Linked DNA regions of Candidatus Vesicomyosocius sp. SY067_SCS001. The protein of the gene in region 1 binds, or shares a complex with, the protein of each later gene. Links are inferred from orthologs where the notes say so. Each region holds a gene or a part of one and is shown in the gene's direction. Other genes may lie near its edges. The genes, in order: groL and metK.

Evidence for each region.
Region 2: the proteins of groL (region 1) and metK are in contact, whole or in part, in a cryo-EM structure (PDB 8P4O), measured with the Escherichia coli proteins. The link is inferred for Candidatus Vesicomyosocius sp. SY067_SCS001 from one-to-one orthologs.

The regions. Positions count from the first base shown.
Region 1 is NZ_CP054877.1:543,567-546,903, forward strand. Bases 1-2,997 are described here. They hold groL (chaperonin GroEL), read left to right. Parts: upstream 1-675; coding sequence 676-2,319; downstream 2,320-2,997. Other genes in these bases: rpoH (RNA polymerase sigma factor RpoH), read left to right, coding at 1-310; HUW60_RS02585 (co-chaperone GroES), read left to right, coding at 376-663; HUW60_RS02595 (cytochrome c family protein), read left to right, coding at 2,453-2,997. In the rest of the region: more of HUW60_RS02595, read left to right, coding at 2,998-3,337.
Region 2 is NZ_CP054877.1:716,311-719,604, forward strand. Bases 125-3,078 are described here. They hold metK (methionine adenosyltransferase), read left to right. Parts: upstream 125-1,011; coding sequence 1,012-2,145; downstream 2,146-3,078. Other genes in these bases: ccmA (cytochrome c biogenesis heme-transporting ATPase CcmA), read left to right, coding at 125-193; ccmB (heme exporter protein CcmB), read left to right, coding at 190-855; HUW60_RS03455 (adenosylhomocysteinase), read left to right, coding at 2,171-3,078. Also shown: more of ccmA, read left to right, coding at 1-124; more of HUW60_RS03455, read left to right, coding at 3,079-3,294. UniProt on the Escherichia coli protein: Catalyzes the formation of S-adenosylmethionine (AdoMet) from methionine and ATP.

The DNA.
Region 1 (3,337 bases):
TGATATCACATTCGAAGTGTTTGATGAGGAGGATTCTCATGCACCAGAACAATATCTAACCAATGAAAACGTCCAAACACCTGAACAATTATTGTTAACAGACGATTCAAAAAAAACCCAGCAACAACGACTTTATAAGGCTTTATCATCGCTAGATGAAAGAAGTTTAGATATTTTACAATCTAGATACTTGAAAGAAGAAAAAACAACCCTATATACTTTAGCAGACAAGTATAGCATTTCAAAAGAAAGAGTGCGTCAACTTGAGACTAAAGCCATGCAAAAGCTTAAATCGAACTTACAAGAGTAAATTCTTTGAAAGATAAATTTAAACTTATGCATCAAGCTTAAAAATTTTATTAACTAGGAGAAAAAATGAATATTCGCCCCCTTCACGACCGTGTGGTCGTTCGTAGAGTAGAAGAAAAGAAAACCACTTCCAGTGGTTTAATTATTCCTGATTCAGCAACTGAGAAGCCTTCAGAGGGTGTTGTTGTTGCAATAGGTAATGGTAAAAAAAATGACAATGGTGATACAATTGCATTAGATGTAACAATCGGCGATAAAGTATTGTTTGCTCAATATGCTGGTACTGAAATTAAAGTAGATGGTAAAAAACTATTAATAATGAAAGAAGGCGATATTGTCGCAGTCATTAAATAAAGGAGATTAAAAATGTCAGCAAAAGATATAAAATTTGGCCCAGAAGCTAGGAATTTAATGTTAGACGGGGTAAATATGCTAGCTAACGCAGTCAAAGTAACATTAGGACCTAAGGGTAGAAATGTTGTTTTAGATAAATCATTTGGCGGTCCTACGATCACTAAAGATGGTGTTTCCGTTGCTCAAGAAATTACCTTAGAAGGTAAATTCGAAAATATGGGCGCGCAAATGGTAAAAGAAGTAGCATCAAAAACCAATGATATTGCTGGTGATGGCACAACAACAGCAACTGTGCTTGCGCAAGCTCTTGTTACTGAAGGTGTTAAGTCAGTAGCAGCAGGTATGAATCCTATGGATCTTAAACGAGGTATTGACAAAGCAACAGAAGTTGCTGTTAATGCACTACGCAACTTCTCACAACCTTGTAATGATACAAAAGCTATTGCTCAAGTAGGTACTATTTCTGCAAATTCTGACGTTTCTGTGGGTGATATTATTGCCGATGCTATGGAAAAAGTAGGTCAAGCAGGTGTTATTACCGTTGAAGAAGGTTCTGGTTTTGAAAATGAACTTGATGTAGTTGAAGGTATGCAATTTGATCGTGGTTATTTGTCCCCCTACTTTGTTAACAATCAAGATACAATGACTGCTGATCTTGAGTCTCCTTTTGTATTGTTACATGATGCAAAAATTTCAAATATTCGTGATTTATTACCAGCATTAGAAATCGTACAAAAATCAAGTAAAGCTTTGCTAATCATTGCTGAAGATATTGATGGTGAAGCACTAGCCACTCTAGTGGTTAATAATATGCGTGGTATTGTTAAAGTTGCCGCAGTTAAGGCTCCTGGTTTTGGTGATCGCCGTAAAGCAATTTTAGAAGATATTGCCATACTCACAGGTAGTGTAGTTATTTCAGAGGAAGTAGGTTTGTCTTTAGAAAAAGTAACTGAAGAACATCTTGGTACTGCTAAACGCATCGAAATTGGTAAGGAAAATACTGTAATTGTTGATGGTGCTGGTAAAAAATCTGATATTGATGGTCGTGTTAACCAAATTAAAGCACAAATCGAAACTACAACAAGTGATTATGATAAAGAGAAATTGCTTGAACGTTTAGCTAAACTTTCTGGAGGGGTTGCAGTAATTAAAGTAGGTGCTGCTACTGAAGTTGCCATGAAAGAAAAGAAAGACCATGTTGATGACGCTTTACACGCTACTCGCGCTGCTGTTGAAGAAGGCGTTGTTCCTGGTGGCGGTGTTGCCTTAGTCCGTACTATTAAAGCTTTAGATGGTTTGACTGGTGATAATCATGATCAAAATATTGGTATTGAAATTGCTAAACGAGCAATGGAAGCACCACTACGCCAAATCGTAACAAATGGTGGGGGTGAAGCCTCTGTTGTTCTCAATAATGTAGCTGATGGTAAAGATAACTATGGCTATAATGCAACAACAGAAGAATATGGTGATATGCTCAAGATGGGTATTTTAGATCCAACGAAAGTTGTGCGTGCTGCATTACAACATGCTGCTAGTATTTCAGGTCTTATGATTACAACCGAAGCAATGATTACTGATATCCCTCAAGACGTTACACCTGCTGCTTCTCCTGATATGGGTGGTATGGGTGGTATGGGTGGTGGAATGATGTAAATCAACCCCGCTCTATTATAAAAAAGCCCCATTTATGGGGCTTTTTTATAATAGAGCGGGGTCCTAATAGAGAGTAACATAGTTTAATAATTTAAATTATTAATGCTATCTAAAAGATTTTAAAGAGGAATAAATGCAAAACAAATTAATTTATTTAATAATATCTTTTTTAGGATTACAAGTACAAGCAGATTTACAATCTTTCGTAAATTCAAAAACTAATATCATAATTCCTTCTACTAAAATCGACAATATTTCATATTCTAACATTGATAACTTATCTTCAAAAGAATGTAGTGTATGTCATTATAATATTTATAAACAATGGACAAATTCAATGCATGCTAAAAGCACAGCATTAAAAGACCCTATTCATGGTCTTTTTTATGGCATGGTTGTAGGCAGTCCTAAAGTTGAGGGTATTAAAACAGGAAATGATAAAGATAAATATCCAGTTTGTTTAGAATGTCACTCTCCTGCAGCAGCAAAAGAAAAAAAAACAAAACTTAATGCTAAAAACTCCTTCTCTGAAGGAGTTAATTGTATCGCTTGTCATTCTTTAACTAAATACAAAAGAATAAAGAATCAAAATGATAGGGTAAAATTAGGCATAAAAGCTTATAAATACTCATCCCATCAAATACAAGGTCCTAATGGTACTAATAAAAAACATAAAAGATTTGGTGAAGGTGGAGTTGCAAATAATCCAGGCTTATTTAAAACCTCTAAGGCATGTCTAGGTTGTCATAATCAACGTAACAATTCTAAAAAAGTACCACTCTGTCAAACTGGTGGAGAAATTATATCTGCAGGGGGTTCTACTACTTGTCAGTCTTGTCATATGCCAGTAATTGAAGGTATTAGCAATCATACAATGATAGGTGGACATTCTGTTGAAATGGTAAGTAAAGGCCTGGTTATGACAATTAATGCTAAAGAGGCCTCTAATATGTTGTATATTAGTGTAAATGCAACTAACTTATTACCTCATAACTTCCCAACAGGCGCACCATTTAGA
Region 2 (3,294 bases), 170 kb from region 1 along the record:
TGTTATCCTAGCAGGCTTATTCATTTCTAATGCGAAAATTTGGCTATTAGATGAACCTTTTACTGCACTTGATACTGAGGGGGTAACAATCATTGAAAGTAGAATTACAAAACACTGTAAGCAAGGTGGATTATGCTTATTTACTACACATCAAAATTCAAACCTCCTTAATCAAAAAGTGTTAGAACTATGAATATTTACCTACAAGCATTAAAACGTGACTTACGTATTGCTGTTCGCAACCCTTCTAGTATACTAAACCCTTTGTTATTTTTTATAATATCAGTATCATTATTTCCCTTAGCTATTAGCTCTGAGGCTGCTATACTCTCCACAATTGGATCAGGCATTATCTGGGTTACTTCAATGCTCTCCATGTTACTTTCACTTAATGCTTTATTTCATCATGATTTTGAAAATGGTGTTTTAGAACAAATAGTGATTTCTCACCATTCACTACCTTTACTTATTCTATCAAAAATTACCGCTCATTGGATTTTGACTGGTATTCCTATTATTCTATTATCTCCTTTATTTGGATTATTTTTATTTCTTGATAACAATGGTGTTTATGTATTAATGATAACGCTATTATTAGCCACTCCAAGTTTAAGTCTTATTGGAGCTATTGGGGCTTCACTTATTGTTGGTATAAAAAATTCTGGCATGTTATTATCTTTGCTGATACTACCTTTGTATATTCCTATTCTTATTTTTGCTTCAAGTGCTGTCTCTCAAGCACAATTTGGTTTAGTAATTACAGGTCAATTGTATTTTTTAGCTACCATTCTCATATTAAGTTTAATGAGTGCACCATTTATTAGTGGTATTGCTTTAAAGATAAGCCTAGAATAATCAGTTATTTGTGCTATAATTTTAACTATCACGCTGATTTGTCCCGATTGCTAGCGTTGCTACCAAAATAGGAAGCTAAAACAAGCTAAAGTAGGTGTTCTCCTTTATTTGGAAACCCGCTTTAAGGGTTTTTTTGTTTTTATAAAGGAGAAAAAAATGATATTCACTTCTGAATCTGTATCCGCTGGACACCCTGATAAGATTTGTGATCAAATTTCTGATGCTATCTTAGATGCAGCATTAACACAAGATAAAAACTCACGTGTTGCTGTTGAAACATTAGTTAAGGGTAATCATGTCGTACTAGCTGGAGAAATTACCACAGGCGCCAATATTGATTATGAAAAAATTGTGCGTAATACTATTATTGATATTGGTTATGACAAACAAGAGTATGGTTTTAACGGCAACACTTGTAATATTACCAATTTACTAGGCGAACAATCTCAAGACATTGCTATAGGTGTTAACGAATCATCTAATCACGAACAAGGGGCAGGAGACCAAGGTTTAATGTTTGGTTATGCTTGTAATACAACTGATACATTGATGCCAGCCCCTATTCTATATGCGCATCTTTTGGTTGCGCGTCAAGCGAAACTAATGAAAGATGGTGTATTACCTTGGTTACGCCCAGATGCAAAATCTCAAGTATCCATGATATATAACGGTCATAAAATCGTAGGTATTGATGCCGTCGTTTTATCAACCCAACATGATAATGATATTTCGCTTACAGATTTACGAAAAGTTATCTTAGAAAAAGTAATAAAACCCGTACTACCTAGTAAATGGCTAAGTAATAAAACTCAATATCACATCAACTCAACAGGTCATTTTGTCATTGGTGGTCCGGTAGGTGATGCAGGCTTAACAGGTCGTAAAATTATTGTCGATACTTATGGGGGTATGGCCAGACATGGTGGTGGTGCATTTTCTGGTAAAGACCCATCAAAAGTTGACCGTTCTACAGCATATGCAACACGTTATATAGCTAAAAATATTGTTGCTGCTGGTTTGGCTGATAGATGTGAAATTCAAGTCTCTTATGCTATTGGTGTAGCAGAACCTATCTCAATTAATGTAGAAACCTTTGGTACAGGAAAAATCAGTAATCAAGCAATTGAACATTTAATACATAAACACTTTGATTTACGTCCTAAAGGCTTAATTGAAATGCTTGATCTTAAACGCCCTATCTATCAACAAACCGCTAGTTATGGCCACTTTGGACGTACAGAAAATGACATTAGTTGGGAAAAAACTGATCGCGCTCACTTACTAAGATAAAAATATTATTGGTATAATAATCAAAGTGAATAACTCAACCTTAAATAATAAAGATTACAAAATCGCTGATATAAAACTAGCTGATTATGGTCGTAAAGAAATAGAGCTTGCAGAAGCGGAAATGCCAACACTTATGGCACTTAGAGAAAAATATAAAAATAAACAACCTTTAAAAAATGCTAAAATTATTGGCTGTGTTCACATGACTATTCAAACCGCTGTTTTAATTGAAACACTAATCGATTTAGGTTCTCAAGTACGTTGGTCAAGTTGCAATATTTTCTCCACTCAAGACCACGCTGCTAGTGCTATGGTAGTAGCTGATATCCCAACCTTTGCCTGGAAAGGCGAAACTGAAGAGGAATTTTTATGGTGTATTGAACAAACTATTTTAAAAAATGGTAAACCTTGGGCGGCCAATATGGTGATTGATGATGGTGGAGATTTAACCCAAATATTACACGAAAAATATCCAGAAATGTTAGCTAACATTCACGGTATTTCTGAAGAAACCACAACAGGTGTCCATCGCTTATTAGAAATGATGAAAAAAGGCTTACTTAAGGTCCCTGCTATTAATGTAAACGACTCAGTGACTAAGTCAAAAAATGACAATAAATACGGTTGTCGTCACTCTCTAAATGATGCTATTAAACGTAGTACTGATATGCTCATGTCAGGCAAAAAAGTACTAATAATTGGATATGGCGATGTTGGTAAGGGATCTGCACAAAGCCTACGTCAAGAAAACATGATTGTTAAAATCAGTGAAATTGACCCAATTTGTGCAATGCAAGCTTGCATGGATGGTTTTGAAATTATTTCTCCTTATATCAACGGCATCAATACAGGTTTAATTAACGACATTAATAAAGATCTGCTAAATACAACTGATTTAATCGTAACCGCTACAGGTAATATTAATGTTTGTGACAATGCCATGCTACAAACCCTTAAATCAGGAGCAGTAGTTTGCAATATTGGACATTTTGATAATGAAATTGACACTCAATATATGCGTGATAATTGGCGTTGGGATGAGATCAAACCTCAAGTTCATCGTATTTTTAGAACAGACAATAAAAATGACTATTTAATTTTACTGTCCGAAGGTCGTTTAGTAAATTTAGGCAATGCAACAGGACATCC